DNA from 3 places in the Pectobacterium sp. A5351 genome. Region 2 is predicted to be linked to each of the others. Evidence: riboswitches for the same ligand, from Rfam matches in the RefSeq annotation. Region 2 holds a riboswitch; each other region holds the start of a gene.

Region 1 (4,721 bases), 2.0 Mb from region 2:
ACCTTCACCGCTTTGTAGGTTGTCACGCCCGCGCAGGTAATGCTGCTGGCGGCAGCAGAATCCAGGCCATCCGGCACTTTTACCGCGTAATCGGCAACGACGATACATTCTTCAGCCATCCCGCCATCAACGGAGTAGCCCGCATTTTTTACTTTGCGACACAGGGTTTCATTACCGCTATTACAATATTCACAGTGGCCACAGCCCTGATAGAACCAGGCGACGCTAGCACGATCGCCGGGCTTCAGTGATGTTACGCCAGGGCCCACTTCTTTGACGATACCGATGCCTTCATGACCCAGTGTAATGCCGGTAACATCGCCAAAGTCCCCGTCTTTGACGTGCAGATCGGTATGGCACACGCCGCAACATTCCATTTTCAGCAGGGCTTCTCCGTGCTGGAGGGGGCGCAGTTTTTTGTCCTGAATTTCAACGGAATGATCTTTCGTTACGATGGCTGCTTTCATTCGTCTTCCTTTTACTGAATGTGTTGTGGGGGTAATGTATTTTGTTCTACCTATAAAAGGGTACACGCTGGCCGACGAGTTGATTAATCAGGAAGTGTTTAATTTTGTTACAAAATGATAGATGGTTGGCGAGTGAGTCATGGTGAGGGGAATATCATTTTCAGTAGCTTTTATGATGATTAAGAAAGCGGTGCGTTCGTGCGACCGTGTATTGGTTCGGGCTAAAGGGGTTTTTCTTTCGGCTCAGTAGCCCATTCCACTTTGCCTGTACCGGTGTTTTTAGTCTGCTAAAGTGCGATATCCACGCGTTTCATAACGTGCTCTGTGGTGTTTTTACCCGCGCCAATGCTGACAGAAAGGTGGTTCATATTCTTGATAATGATTTTGTTCGCGTATTTTTAATACCGGTCTTGCCTTCCTGCATACAGAATAATTGTGAACTCTTCGCCCCCGATTCGAGTTGCCACGACCTCACTGTTATCGAAACGGGAAAGAATATGGCCGAACTTACTTAATATGTCATCGCTTTTTGTATCGCCATATTTATCATTAATGACTTTGAAATTATCGATGTCGATAATAAATAGCGCGTTTTCGCGTCGAGTTTTTTAATTCATTAATAAAAATCGATGATTAGGGCGTTGAGTCAGTTCACCGCTAAATGACTGTATTCTGGCTTCGACATATTTGTTATTGATAATAAAATCGTGGTTATATTCTTTGAAAGGCATTGCGGATCTCCTCTTGCATCACCTCAAAAGTCGACGCCCGATCGCTCAGGCGTCTTTACCGATTAAAAATCGGCTTTCAGTACGACGCGGTAACGGGCTTTGCCGTCACGCACGTGCTGGATAGCTTCATTGATTTTCGACATCGGGAATAGCTCCGTTTGCGGTTTAACTTTGGCACGAGCGGCGAGTTTCATCAGAGAACGAAGCTCATGCGGCGAGCCAGTAGAAGAGCCGGAAACGCTGCGGTCGCCTGCGATGAGCGTAAAGGCTGGAACGCTAAATGGCTTCATCACTGCACCGACGGTATGGAATTTGCCGTTATAGGCGAGCGCGTTGAAGTAAGGTTGCCATTCCAGATCGACACTCACGGTGTTGATGATGAGATCGAACTGGCCTGCCAGTGCGGTCAGCGCCTGCGGGTCACGACTGTTGACGACCTTATCGGCACCCATCGCTAATACTTCCTGCTCTTTGGCTGGATTCGAGCTGAATGCCGTGACTTCACAACCCATCGCGTGCAGGAGTTTAATCGCGATATGCCCCAGTCCACCGATGCCGATCACACCGACGCGGCTGGTTGCGGTGACATGGTGCATTAACAGCGGTTTGAATACGGTGATGCCGCCACACAGCAACGGACCTGCTGATTCGATATCAATGGACTCAGGAAGCGGGATCGCCCACTGCCAGTTTGCGCGAATCTTATCGGCGAAACCGCCTTTATTCAGGATGGTTGGTACGCTGCCTTGCTGGCAGTTGGTTTGGCTGCCGCTGATACAGGCATCGCAGTGCCCACAGCTACGTGCCGTCCAGCCAATACCAACGCGCTGACCAATCTTTAGTCCCTTGTTTTTCGCCGCATCGCCCAGTGCGTGAACGCGGCCAATCACTTCATGCCCGGCAACCAGCGGATAGCTCGACATGCCCCATTCGTTATCGATCATCGACAGATCGGAATGGCATACGCCGCAATAATCAACCACGACTTCGACGTCTTCCGCATGCAGTTCACCCGCATCAAACTCATACAACTCCAGCGCTGCGCCTGCTTCCGGTGCGGCATAACTCTTGATTATCGTCATCACAATCTCCTCAGTATGGGTTTGATTAACCAGTCTAAAGGGTTATGGCGTTTTTCTCTATGTCACAACGTGCCTGTGGTTTTTCATTTTGTGTCGGGGAGAGTCGTACGGGCGATGGCTTGCTTTACTGGCGTCACTTACTTATGCTGCGAAGTCTAAGTACATGACTCGGGGTGCCCTTCTTTGTGAAGGCTGAGAAATACCCGTACCACCTGATCTGGATAATGCCAGCGTAGGGAAGTCACGGTATGCCCCACCGGTTGCCGCCTTCTTCCACGCCGGTTGGGAGACCTATGAACACTCGACCTGCCGACTTTTCTGCCGCTCAGGCAGCAACATCACTTACTCAATTCCGTTCTGCCTCGCCGCTGGTGCACTGCCTGACCAACGATGTGGTGCAATCTTTTACTGCTAACGTGCTGCTGGCTCTGAATGCGTCGCCTGCGATGGTGGTCGATCCCGAAGAAGCCGCGCAGTTCAGCGCGGTGGCGGATGCGCTGCTGATTAATGTCGGGACGTTGGAGCGTACACGTGCCGATGCGATGCGGACGGCGGTAAACAGCGCGCATCTGGCGGGGAAACCGTGGGTGCTCGATCCGGTTGCCGTAGGCGGCTTGACCTTTCGGAGCGAATTTTGTCGGGAATTGCTGGCATGGAAACCCGAGGCGATTCGCGGCAATGCATCTGAAATCATGGCGCTGGCGGGGTTAGCCGCACAGGGGCGTGGCGTCGATAGCGCCGACGATTCGCTGGCGGCGCTTCCTGCTGCGCGTGAACTGGCGAGAAAGGTGGGGACGATCGTTGCGGTGACTGGCGTGGTGGATTATGTCACGGACGGCGAACGTGATATTGCGGTAAGCGGCGGCGATAGCATGATGACGCGCGTGGTTGGTACGGGCTGTGCGCTGTCGGCGGTCGTCGCGGGTTTCTGTGCTCTGGAAGGGGAACGATTATCCCACGTGGCGGCGGCGTGCTATGTCATGGCATTAGCGGGGCAGCAGGCAGCTTTGACATCGCAAGGAACGGGGAGTTTTATACCCAATTTCCTTGATAGGCTCTATACCCTGCGCGCGGAGGATCTGGCATGAAGCGTATCAATGCGTTGACGATTGCAGGCACCGATCCGAGCGGCGGTGCGGGTATTCAGGCGGATTTAAAAGCCTTTTCCGCGTTAGGGGCTTATGGGACGTCAGTCATTACTGCGCTGGTGGCGCAAAATACGCGCGGCGTGCAGTCTGTCTACCGGATTGAACCGGATTTTGTCGCGGTGCAGCTGGATTCGGTGCTGAGCGATGTACGTATCGACAGCGCCAAGATTGGCATGCTGGCGCAGACCGATATTGTTGACGCGGTTGCCGAACGCCTGCGCCATTATGCCGTGCCTTTCGTGGTGTTGGATACGGTGATGCTGGCGAAAAGTGGCGATCCGTTATTGGCACCGGAGGCGGTGGAGTCGATCCGTCGTGAACTGCTGCCGCTGGTTTCTCTGATTACGCCCAATCTGCCGGAAGCCGCGGCGCTGCTGAATACGTCACCGGCCACCAACGAGCGGGAAATGCGCGAACAAGGTGAAGCGCTGCTGGCTATGGGCTGTCAGGCGGTGCTGATGAAAGGCGGACACCTGAGCGAAGCGGAAAGCCCGGACTGGCTGTTCAGCCGACAGGCCGAACCGCAGCGCTTTAGTTCCCCGCGCGTGAATACCCGCCATACGCACGGCACCGGCTGCACGCTGTCTGCCGCGTTGGCCGCGCTGCGACCGCGCCACGATAGCTGGAGTGAGACGGTCTACGCCGCGAAGGACTATTTACAGCAGGCATTACAACAGGCCGACACGCTGGAGGTCGGGCACGGCATCGGCCCCGTTCATCACTTCCACCGCTGGTGGTAAAACGCACATGCAGCTTGAAGTATGGCAGGTATAAGTAAATTGACTTGTACTTTACGTGACATATTTGCCAGTAATTTCAAACTAAATTAAGCGTATTTGGGCGTGACAGTGCGGGGGCATCCGGTTACTTTGCAGTGAATTCTTGGCGTTAATGTGAAATAGGATGTGGGGATAATATATGGCAGGTTCTGCTCGCAGTGCGATGGCTGCCAAGGCGCTTCAGACGATACTCAATATCGGCCTGCTGGTGCTGGCGACCATTCTGGTGATTTTTTTGGTCAAGGAAACGTTTCATCTGGCGAAAGTGTTGCTGATCTCCAACGAGAAAGATTCCTCCTATCAACTGATAGAAGGCATTGTGATCTATTTCCTGTATTTTGAATTCATTGCGCTGATCGTGAAGTATTTTCAGTCCGGCTATCACTTCCCGCTGCGCTATTTTATCTACATCGGCATTACGGCCATCATTCGCCTGATTATTGTCGATCACAAAAGCCCATCGGATACGCTGATTTATTCCGCGGCGATTCTGCTGCTTGTGGTAACACTGTAT
Region 2 (4,721 bases):
AGGGGCAGCGCAGTATGCGCGGCGTCAGGATGAATATGCTGGGCTGGTTTGATTTTAAATCTGCCTGGTTCGCGCCGCCGGAACGCTGACGGTATCTGAAAAGTGCGGAGCAAAGAGAATTGCACCGCACCCTTCTGCCTATTTTTGCAGTTGCATCCGTAAGAAATGCTCGACGTCGACCGTCTCGTAGCCATTACGTTGATTGAACGTACCGGATTTGTCCCACCACATCCCCTCACCCAAAGCGAACGCGGCACGATAGCGCGCCATGACGTCATCTGGAGCCACCTGCAAATCCGTGCGCAATTTGTCCAGAGTCCACACGTCTTTCTTAAACGCTTTCCCCGTCACACGTTCGACAACATCGGCAAGCTGCGCGTATGAGATCGTGTCACCTGCCACATGAATAACCTCATTCGCCAATCGAGGTTCAGCCAGCAAGATTTCCGTCGTGAGCCAACCTATGTCTTCGGGGATCGTCACTGTCACTTTGGTATCCCAGCTTCCCAGAGCGTGAAGGGTCTCACGCTCCAGATCCACCACGTCAAAGGCGGGCTCAAACAGGAAACTCGTGAACATGCCGGTCGACACAATCACCCATTCGGTACTCTGTTGGCTGCGTAACAACTGCCTCACATCATACTGTTCATCAAAAACCGGATGGCCGCTGTGTCGCCCCACGACATCATAGTCAACACCGAACTGCCAAGGGAAATAGCGTGCGACATTGGCAGCCAGCACCGCTCTGGTGATTTTCATCTGAGTACCCGGCCCTGCCACAAATCCCGAACAATTCAATACCGTCTTATAATTCCTGAAAAGCCCCGTAAGCATGTGTTCATCAGATGCGAGATCGAATCCCATAACGTCAATCCCTAATGCACGGAGTTCGATCAATCTTGCCCGATCCTGCACAGACGGATCGTTAATCGTGTCTGGCGAAACAAGTGCCGTAACCGACAACGACAAGGCTCGCGCACGCGGTGCGAGAGCACGCAATACCGCCATACCGAGCTGTCCTGCGCCAAGCACAAGAATATCTTTCAACACTGTTCCGCTATCATTCATCTCTTAATTCCTTAAAAATTTCAAATTATCTCTATCACAAGGAGTGGTGAAGCATTCCCGAGCATTCCGCGTTCCAACCTATCGCTGATTTCCAAAAATGCCTTAAATTATGGAAAAACCCGAAGAACAGGTGTTATGTTATACAAAAATACGCGCATGATAAGACTCAGCCACACCATTTAATAATTTGATTTTTTCAAACAATTAAGCGATATGATCGCCTTGTCGACGAGCACAACGTTTCATCACAAAACAGGAAACATCATCGAATGGATCGATTTCAGGCTATGGAAATATTCATCCGTGTTGTCGATGCGGGGAGTTTCAAAAAAGCGGCAGAAACCCTGCATGTTCTGCCCTCCACCGTAACGCGCAGTATCAAGGAACTTGAATCACATCTTGGGGCGCGGTTGCTTAACCGAACAACGCGAGCACTCAGTATTACGGATGTTGGCCTACGCTATTACGACAGTTGCAAAGCGATCTTGCGTGACGTATACGACGTTGAAAACATGACGGCACAGCAGGAAGAAGTGCAGGGAACGATCAGAGTCGGGGCGACACCTTCGCTGGTCAAAAACTTCCTCATTCCAGACCTGTCAGGCTTCTGTGAGCGCTATCCGGGAATAAAGTTGGACTTCCACTTGGGCGATGCCACGGTGGATATTGTTCAGAATGGTATCGATTGTGTCATCAGAACCGGAGAACCGCCGTTATCGCGATTGGTCGCACGGCGACTCGGTGCGTTCCATTGGTATATTTGCGCCTCCCCACGCTATCTTGAACAGCATGGACACCCGACAACGTTAGCGTCGCTCAACAAGCATGCCGCAGTAGGCTATCCCCACAGCCGGACGGGTCGTTCAACTCGCTGGGATTTTCACGATGGAACGCACACCGCAGCGATACCAATCGCCGCACCAATCAGCGTAAATGACACCGATGCCTATCTTGCCGCGGGTGTAGCCGGCCTGGGGCTCATACGCATTGCCAGCTATATGGTGCGCCAGCAACTTGCTGATGGACATCTTGTCAGGCTACTTCCTGACATCAGTGCCCCGCTTGAACCTATTTTCATTCTCTACCCACAAAGCCGCCACCTCTCGCCAGCTATTCGCGCCTTTATCGACTGGTGTACTGCGCGAATCGAGCAAGAGTCGGCGCAATGGTGAATATCTACAATCAGGACAACAGAGGCCACGCCACGGCCTCTGGGTGAGCGTTTGATTTTAAATCCGCCTGATTCGCGCCACCGGAACGCCAAGAGCCTTTCGCTGCTCGGCTTAACCCTTTACAATGTGCCGTTCTCAACGGGGTGCGGAAGATTTTTCGCTGAGAAGATACCCGTCGAACCTGATCCGGTTAATACCGGCGAAGGGATTTGAGAGTGCGGCTCATTGCTGCCTCAAAGTCCTTTGCCACCCTATGATTCTCAGGAGTGCAAAGTGTTAAATCAATTACTACCGCGTTCAGCCACCGTGCTGAAAACCAGCCTGTCTTGCCTGTTACTGATCTCTGCTTCGGCCTTCGCCAAGCCCGCACTTACCGTTTATACCTATGACTCATTCGCTTCCGAGTGGGGTCCTGGGCCTGTCATCAAGACCGCGTTTGAAAAAGAGTGCGAGTGCGAACTGAATTTCGTCGCGTTGGAAGATGGTGCCTCACTGCTGAACCGGCTGCGTATGGAAGGTAAAAACAGCAAGGCGGATGTCATTCTGGGGCTGGACAACAACCTGTTGCAGGCGGCGGAACAAACCGGCCTGTTTGCCCCGCACAATCTGGACACCAGCGCCGTTACGGTGCCGGGCGGTTGGAACAACAAGACGTTCGTCCCTTACGACTACGGCTATTTCGCATTTGTGTATAACAAAGACACGCTGAAGAACCCGCCGAAAAGCCTGCATGAGCTGGTGGACAGCAACGCACCGTGGAAAGTGATCTATCAGGATCCACGCACCAGCACCCCAGGGCTGGGTCTGCTGCTATGGATGCAGAAAGTGTACGGCGATGATGCGCCGCAAGCCTGGCAGAAGCTGGCGAAGAAAACCGTCACCGTCACCAAAGGCTGGAGCGAAGCCTATGGTCTGTTCTTGAAAGGGGAAGCCGATCTGGTGCTGAGCTACACCACGTCACCGGCCTACCACATCATTGAAGAGAAGAAAGATAACTACGCGGCGGCGACCTTCAGCGAAGGGCACTACCTGCAAATTGAAATCGCCGGGCAGCTGGTTTCCAGCAAAAATCCCGAGTTGGCGAAACGCTTTATGCAGTTCATCCTGAGCCCAACCTTCCAGCAGGCGATCCCCACCACGAACTGGATGTACCCTGCGGTTAAAACTGACCTGCCAGCAGGCTTCGCCACACTCGCGGTGCCGGAGAAAGCCATGCAGTTTAGCGCGCAGGAAGTCGCTGACCAAAGGACGCAGTGGATTCAGGCATGGCAACGCGCCGTCAGCCACTAATCGGCGGACGTCTGTGGCCAGGGCTACTGGCCACAACGCTGTTAATTTCCGTTGCCACGCTGGCTTTCGGTGCCCTGTGGCTACAGGCGCCCGAAAGCCAGTGGCGCACGCTATGGCATGACAGTTATCTCTGGCATGTTATTCGGTTTACCTTCTGGCAGGCGTTTCTCTCTGCGCTGTTTTCTACCGTTCCGGCCATTTTTCTCGCCAGAGCGCTGTATCGACGACGCTTTCCCGGCTACCGCTGGCTGCTGCGCCTGTGCGCGATGACGCTGGTGTTGCCCGTGCTGGTTGCCGTTTTTGGCCTACTCAGCGTATATGGGCGTCAGGGCTGGCTAGCCTCTGCACTGAGCGGATTTGGCCTGAAATACACATTTTCCCCCTATGGATTGCAGGGCATCCTGCTGGCGCATGTTTTCTTCAATTTGCCGCTGGCAACCCGATTGCTGTTGCAGTCGCTGGAGGGGATTGCTACCGAGCAACGTCAGTTGGCTGCGAATCTGGGCATGAACAACTGGCAGCATTTCCGTCTGCTGGAGTGGCCCGCTCTGCGCCGACAGATTTTACCGACCGGCGCACTGATTTTTATGCTCTGTTTTGCCAGCTTTGCGACGGTGCTGTCGCTGGGCGGCGGCCCACAGGCAACGACGATTGAGCTGGCCATCTATCAGGCATTAAGCTTTGATTACGATCCGGCACGCGCGGCGCTGCTGGCGTTAATTCAGATGGTTTGCTGTCTGGGTTTGGTGCTGCTGAGCCAGCGGCTAGGGCGCATTCTGCCCGTCGGCAGCACACAGCAGTTGGCCTGGCGCAACCCGCAGGATAGCGCCGTAAGTCGCCTCATCGACGGTCTGTTGATTAGCGCGCTGTTACTACTGGTCATTCCTCCCTTGCTGGCCGTCGTGGTTGATGGCGTGAACCGCTCTCTGGTTACCGTGCTGCAACAGCCTGTGCTCTGGCAAACGCTGTTTACCTCACTGCGCATTGCTCTGGGCGCAGGGTTCCTGTGTCTGGTGCTGACTATGATGCTGCTCTGGAGCAGCCGTGAGCTCAAGCTACGTCAGAAGCCGCTCTACGGGCAGTTGATGAACCTGAGTGGCATGCTCATCCTCGCCATGCCCGGTATTGTGCTGGCAACCGGCTTTTTCCTGCTGCTGAATAACAGCATCGGATTGCCGCAATCCCCCTACG
Region 3 (4,721 bases), 960 kb from region 2:
TTTCTTGATGACGGTAAACGCTTTGCTGCTACCGCCTTCAACCATATAGGTCGCCAGCGTCCACGGGCTGCCCGAGAAACCGATCAACGGCACTTCACCGGCAAGGTTTTTACGGATCGTCCGCACCGCGTTCATCACATAACCCAGTTCCTGCTCTGGATCGGGAACTGGCAGGTTCACCACATCGGCATGGGACGTAATAGGAGAATGGAAACGAGGGCCTTCCCCCGCTTCAAAATAGAGCCCTAATCCCATAGCATCAGGGATGGTCAGGATATCGGAGAACAGGATTGCCGCATCCAGCGCATAGCGCCGTAAAGGTTGTAACGTGACTTCGCAAGCCAGTTCTGCGCTTTTACACAGCGACATAAAATCCCCCGCCTGCGCGCGCGTTGCCTTATATTCCGGCAAATAACGCCCCGCCTGACGCATCATCCACACCGGGGTAACATCAACGGGTTGGCGCAATAACGCCCGCAAGTAGCGATCGTTTTTCAGATCAGTCATGTTCTTTTCCTTTCAACCTCACGGCGGTTCGACACCGGGTAGATATGATGAAACGGATGCGTTATAAAACGAACGCTTTATAAAACGAATACGCTATGACGCGAGTACGTTGTGTACGCGAGCCATTCATGGCGCAAATAGTACCACGTCAGCCTTCGTTCTCGTGATAAGTGCGACACAACACCACCGTATCTTCGATAAGCCGACGTGCCACGGTGCCCGGCGGGGGCAGTTGCGGGAGTTGGTCAAAGCGGAACCAGCCCGCGTCACGCAGCTCTTTCGGGTCGTGCTTGATGTCTCCACCCGCATACTCAGCCATAAACGCCATCATCAACGAATGCGGGAAAGGCCAAGGCTGCGAACTCACGTAGCGCAGGTTTTTTATCTGGATTTGGCTCTCTTCCATCACCTCACGTACGACCGTCTGTTCCAACGTTTCACCGACTTCCACAAACCCAGCCAGCACGGTGTACATATTTCCGCGATGTCGATTATGCTGCGCCAGCAAAATCTCATCGCCACGGCGAATCGCGACAATGATGCAAGGTGCGATCTGCGGATAATAACGCTCTTTGCAGTGGTGGCATAAGCACGCCAGTTCCGTTTTACTCCGCACCATTTCATGGCCGCAGTAACCGCAAAAACGATGAGAACGATAGAACTCAGCCAGCTGTACACCTCGCCCCGCCAGTTGGAATAAGCCCACGTCCTGCTCGAGCAGTTGGCGAACCGAGGCCATATCGGTATCACGGCCCTGACACACCAGCCAGACGGGCTGTTCTTGCCATTCGCCGATTTGGCGAGCCGTTTTCCCCTGCAAAGACCACTCTATCGCCGTTCCACACGGTAATTCTCCCTGGGGCAGCCAGATTTGTACCGCATCGCTAACCACCCACCAGCCGGTCTCATCACCTTTTAGCGTCTGTTCCATATCTTTTTATTGCTCCACTGCCACTTCACTGGCATTTTACATTCAGAGTGATTACATAAGTTTTATAACTGGGATTTCAGTTATTTCTTACCCTTCACGGAGTCAACGATGCTAAACCAGCTACAAAGTCTGACTGAATACGTTGGTGGCAATAATGCGTTAATCGACCAATGGCTACAAGCGCGTAAGCAGCTTCTGGTGGCTTACTATCATCTGGTTGGCATCAAGCCGAACAAGGAAGCGCTTTCTCTTCTGGATGAAGAAGCATTGGATAATTTTTGCCAGAATCTGGTGGATTACCTTTCTACCGGCCACTTTCATTTATACGAAAAGATGCTGCATGAAGCAGCGACACACAGCGAACAGCTCTTAGCCCTTTCCACCCAGCTCGACCTCGCCTTGCAAAATAACACGCAGCACATTATGACGTTTTACGATAGCCATTTGGCGGCCGCCATCGACCATGATAACTGTCTCAAATTTCAGCAGGCACTCTCCAGCGTCGGTGAAGCTCTGGAAGAGCGTTTTACGTTAGAAGACAACATGATCCGTCTGGTTTACGACAACTAGCGGTCATTTGACGTTATTTAAAAACATCGCCACACGCTGTACAGGCAAAAGCGACACGCTTTGACATCCGCGTTTTGCCGACATACAGTGTAGGGGTTTTATTGGCCCGTTTAAGAAACGGGCATATCTTGTCGGAGTGCCTAGCGTGCTCGTGTTTTGTTTTACGAAATCAATCGTTTTACGAAACCTATGAGCGCACAGGCTGAGACCGTTAATTCGGGATCCGCGGAACCTGATCGGGTTAATACCTGCGAAGGGAACAAGAGTAATGCACCTCATTGAGATTGAGCCCAAGGCTGCGTATTCCTACATACCTGCTCTGATGCTTGATATCATTATTACTCCCTCCGGCTCCAGACAAGCAATCTTCCCTTTACGTCTTACAGGAACTTGCTATGTCTACAGAACCCTTGTCTATAAAAACCTCGTCGGTAAAGACAGAGTTATCTACAGCATCCAAATCGGGTCGCCGCGAGCAGCGTTCCGCCGCCCAGCAATTTATCGACACCTTACAGGGAACAGCCTTCCCTAATTCCAAACGTATCTACCTTGCAGGTTCGCGCGACGATATTCACGTGCCAATGCGAGAAATTCAGCTCAGCCCGACGCTACTCGGCGGCAGCAAAGACAATCCGCAATACGAACCCAATGAACCGATCCCGGTTTATGATACGTCAGGGCCCTATGGCGACCCCGCCGCCCAACCCGATGTCCGCGTTGGCTTAGCGAAGCTGCGCGCCAGTTGGATTGCCGAACGTCACGACACCGAGGCGCTATCCGGCGTCAGTTCCGATTTCACTCAGCAGCGTCTGGCAGATGCCGGTCTTGATCATCTGCGCTTCGAACACTTGCCACGGCCGCTTCGTGCCAAAGCGGGCAAACGCGTCACTCAGCTTCACTATGCACGACAGGGGATCATTACCCCCGAAATGGAATTTATCGCCATTCGCGAAAATATGGGACGCGAGCGTATTCGCACTGACGTGCTGCGCCAGCAGCATCCGGGGCAAAGTTTCGGTGCACTTCTGCCGGAAAACATCACGCCGGAATTCGTTCGTCAGGAAGTCGCCGCCGGTCGCGCCATTATTCCTTCCAACATCAACCATCCCGAATCAGAGCCGATGATCATCGGACGCAATTTTCTGGTGAAGGTTAACGCCAATATCGGTAATTCCGCCGTGACGTCCTCCATCGAAGAAGAGGTGGAAAAGCTGGTCTGGTCTACCCGCTGGGGCGCGGATACGGTGATGGATCTCTCAACTGGCCGCTATATTCATGAAACCCGCGAGTGGATTCTGCGCAACAGTCCCGTGCCAATCGGTACCGTGCCAATCTATCAGGCGCTGGAAAAAGTGAACGGCGTGGCGGAAAACCTGAATTGGGAAATGTTCCGCGATACGCTGCTGGAACAGGCAGAACAGGGCGTGGACTATTTCACTATCCATGCGGGTGTGCTGCTGCGCTATGTACCGATGACGGCCAAACGCCTGACCGGCATCGTCTCACGCGGCGGTTCCATTATGGCGAAATGGTGCCTGTCACATCACACAGAAAGCTTCCTGTACGAACACTTCCGCGAAATCTGTGAAATCTGTGCCGCTTATGACGTCGCGCTGTCACTAGGCGATGGCTTACGTCCCGGCTCCATTCAGGATGCCAACGACGAAGCCCAGTTTGCTGAGCTACATACGTTGGGCGAGCTGACCAAAATCGCCTGGGAATACGACGTACAGGTGATGATCGAAGGCCCCGGCCATGTTCCGATGCAGATGATCCGCCGCAACATGACCGAAGAACTGGAGCACTGCCATGAAGCGCCATTCTATACGCTCGGCCCGTTAACCACCGATATCGCACCGGGTTACGATCACTTCACCTCCGGCATCGGTGCCGCCATGATCGGCTGGTTCGGCTGCGCGATGCTCTGTTATGTAACGCCGAAGGAACATCTAGGCCTGCCGAACAAAGAAGACGTCAAACAGGGGCTGATTACCTACAAGATCGCCGCTCACGCCGCCGATCTGGCGAAAGGTCATCCCGGTGCGCAGATCCGTGATAACGCCATGTCGAAAGCACGTTTCGAATTCCGCTGGGAAGACCAGTTCAATCTGGCGCTCGATCCCCAAACGGCACGTGCCTACCACGATGAAACGCTGCCGCAGGAATCCGGTAAAGTCGCTCACTTCTGTTCTATGTGCGGCCCCAAATTCTGCTCGATGAAAATCTCACAGGAAGTACGCGACTACGCCGCGAAACAGGAAGCGGAAGCCAAACCGATCGAAGTGGGTATGGCGCAGATGTCGCAAGAATTCCGCTCTCGCGGCAGCGAGCTTTATCACAGCGCCACCAGCCTGCAAACCGAGGAAAGCAAATGACAGACTCGACGCCTTTTGCCCCAACGGCGCAGCGGCTGGGGCTGTATCCCGTCGTCGATAGCGTGGAGTGGATTGAACGCTTACTCAGCATCGGGGTGAAAACGATCCAGCTCAGGATCAAAGATCGGTCAGATGAACAAGCCGAAACCGATGTGATCCAGGCGATCGCATTGGGTCGTCGCTATCAGGCGCAGCTCTTCATCAATGACTACTGGAAATTAGCGATAAAACATCAGGCGTACGGCGTACATCTGGGTCAGGAAGATCTGGATACCGCCGATCTGGCAGCGATTAAACAAGCTGGACTGCGCTTAGGCGTTTCCACGCACGACGATCGT

What was found. A riboswitch is a leader RNA that binds a small molecule or an ion and turns the genes downstream of it on or off. The one in region 2 is predicted to bind thiamine pyrophosphate.
Region 1: it holds a riboswitch for thiamine pyrophosphate, as region 2 does, so the genes downstream of both, thiM (hydroxyethylthiazole kinase) here and thiB (thiamine ABC transporter substrate binding subunit) in region 2, are expected to answer to the same signal.
Region 3: it holds a riboswitch for thiamine pyrophosphate, as region 2 does, so the genes downstream of both, thiC (phosphomethylpyrimidine synthase ThiC) here and thiB (thiamine ABC transporter substrate binding subunit) in region 2, are expected to answer to the same signal.

What each region holds. Positions count from the first base shown of each region.
Region 1 is NZ_CP116477.1:1,236,573-1,241,293, forward strand. It holds gene adhP (alcohol dehydrogenase AdhP) at 1-467, opposite strand, end outside; gene O1Q74_RS05865 (diguanylate cyclase domain-containing protein) at 866-1,048, opposite strand; gene ahr (NADPH-dependent aldehyde reductase Ahr) at 1,261-2,280, opposite strand; TPP riboswitch at 2,440-2,536, shown strand; gene thiM (hydroxyethylthiazole kinase) at 2,574-3,368, shown strand; gene thiD (bifunctional hydroxymethylpyrimidine kinase/phosphomethylpyrimidine kinase) at 3,365-4,168, shown strand; gene psiE (phosphate-starvation-inducible protein PsiE) at 4,347-4,721, shown strand, end outside.
Region 2 is NZ_CP116477.1:3,669,809-3,674,529, forward strand. It holds gene sgrR (HTH-type transcriptional regulator SgrR) at 1-89, shown strand, start outside; gene O1Q74_RS16880 (aromatic alcohol reductase) at 139-1,068, opposite strand; gene O1Q74_RS16885 (LysR family transcriptional regulator) at 1,338-2,240, shown strand; TPP riboswitch at 2,370-2,466, shown strand; gene thiB (thiamine ABC transporter substrate binding subunit) at 2,547-3,530, shown strand; gene thiP (thiamine/thiamine pyrophosphate ABC transporter permease ThiP) at 3,506-4,721, shown strand, end outside.
Region 3 is NZ_CP116477.1:232,651-237,371, reverse strand. It holds gene hemE (uroporphyrinogen decarboxylase) at 1-507, opposite strand, end outside; gene nudC (NAD(+) diphosphatase) at 656-1,438, opposite strand; gene rsd (sigma D regulator) at 1,547-2,008, shown strand; TPP riboswitch at 2,131-2,284, shown strand; gene thiC (phosphomethylpyrimidine synthase ThiC) at 2,404-4,383, shown strand; gene thiE (thiamine phosphate synthase) at 4,380-4,721, shown strand, end outside.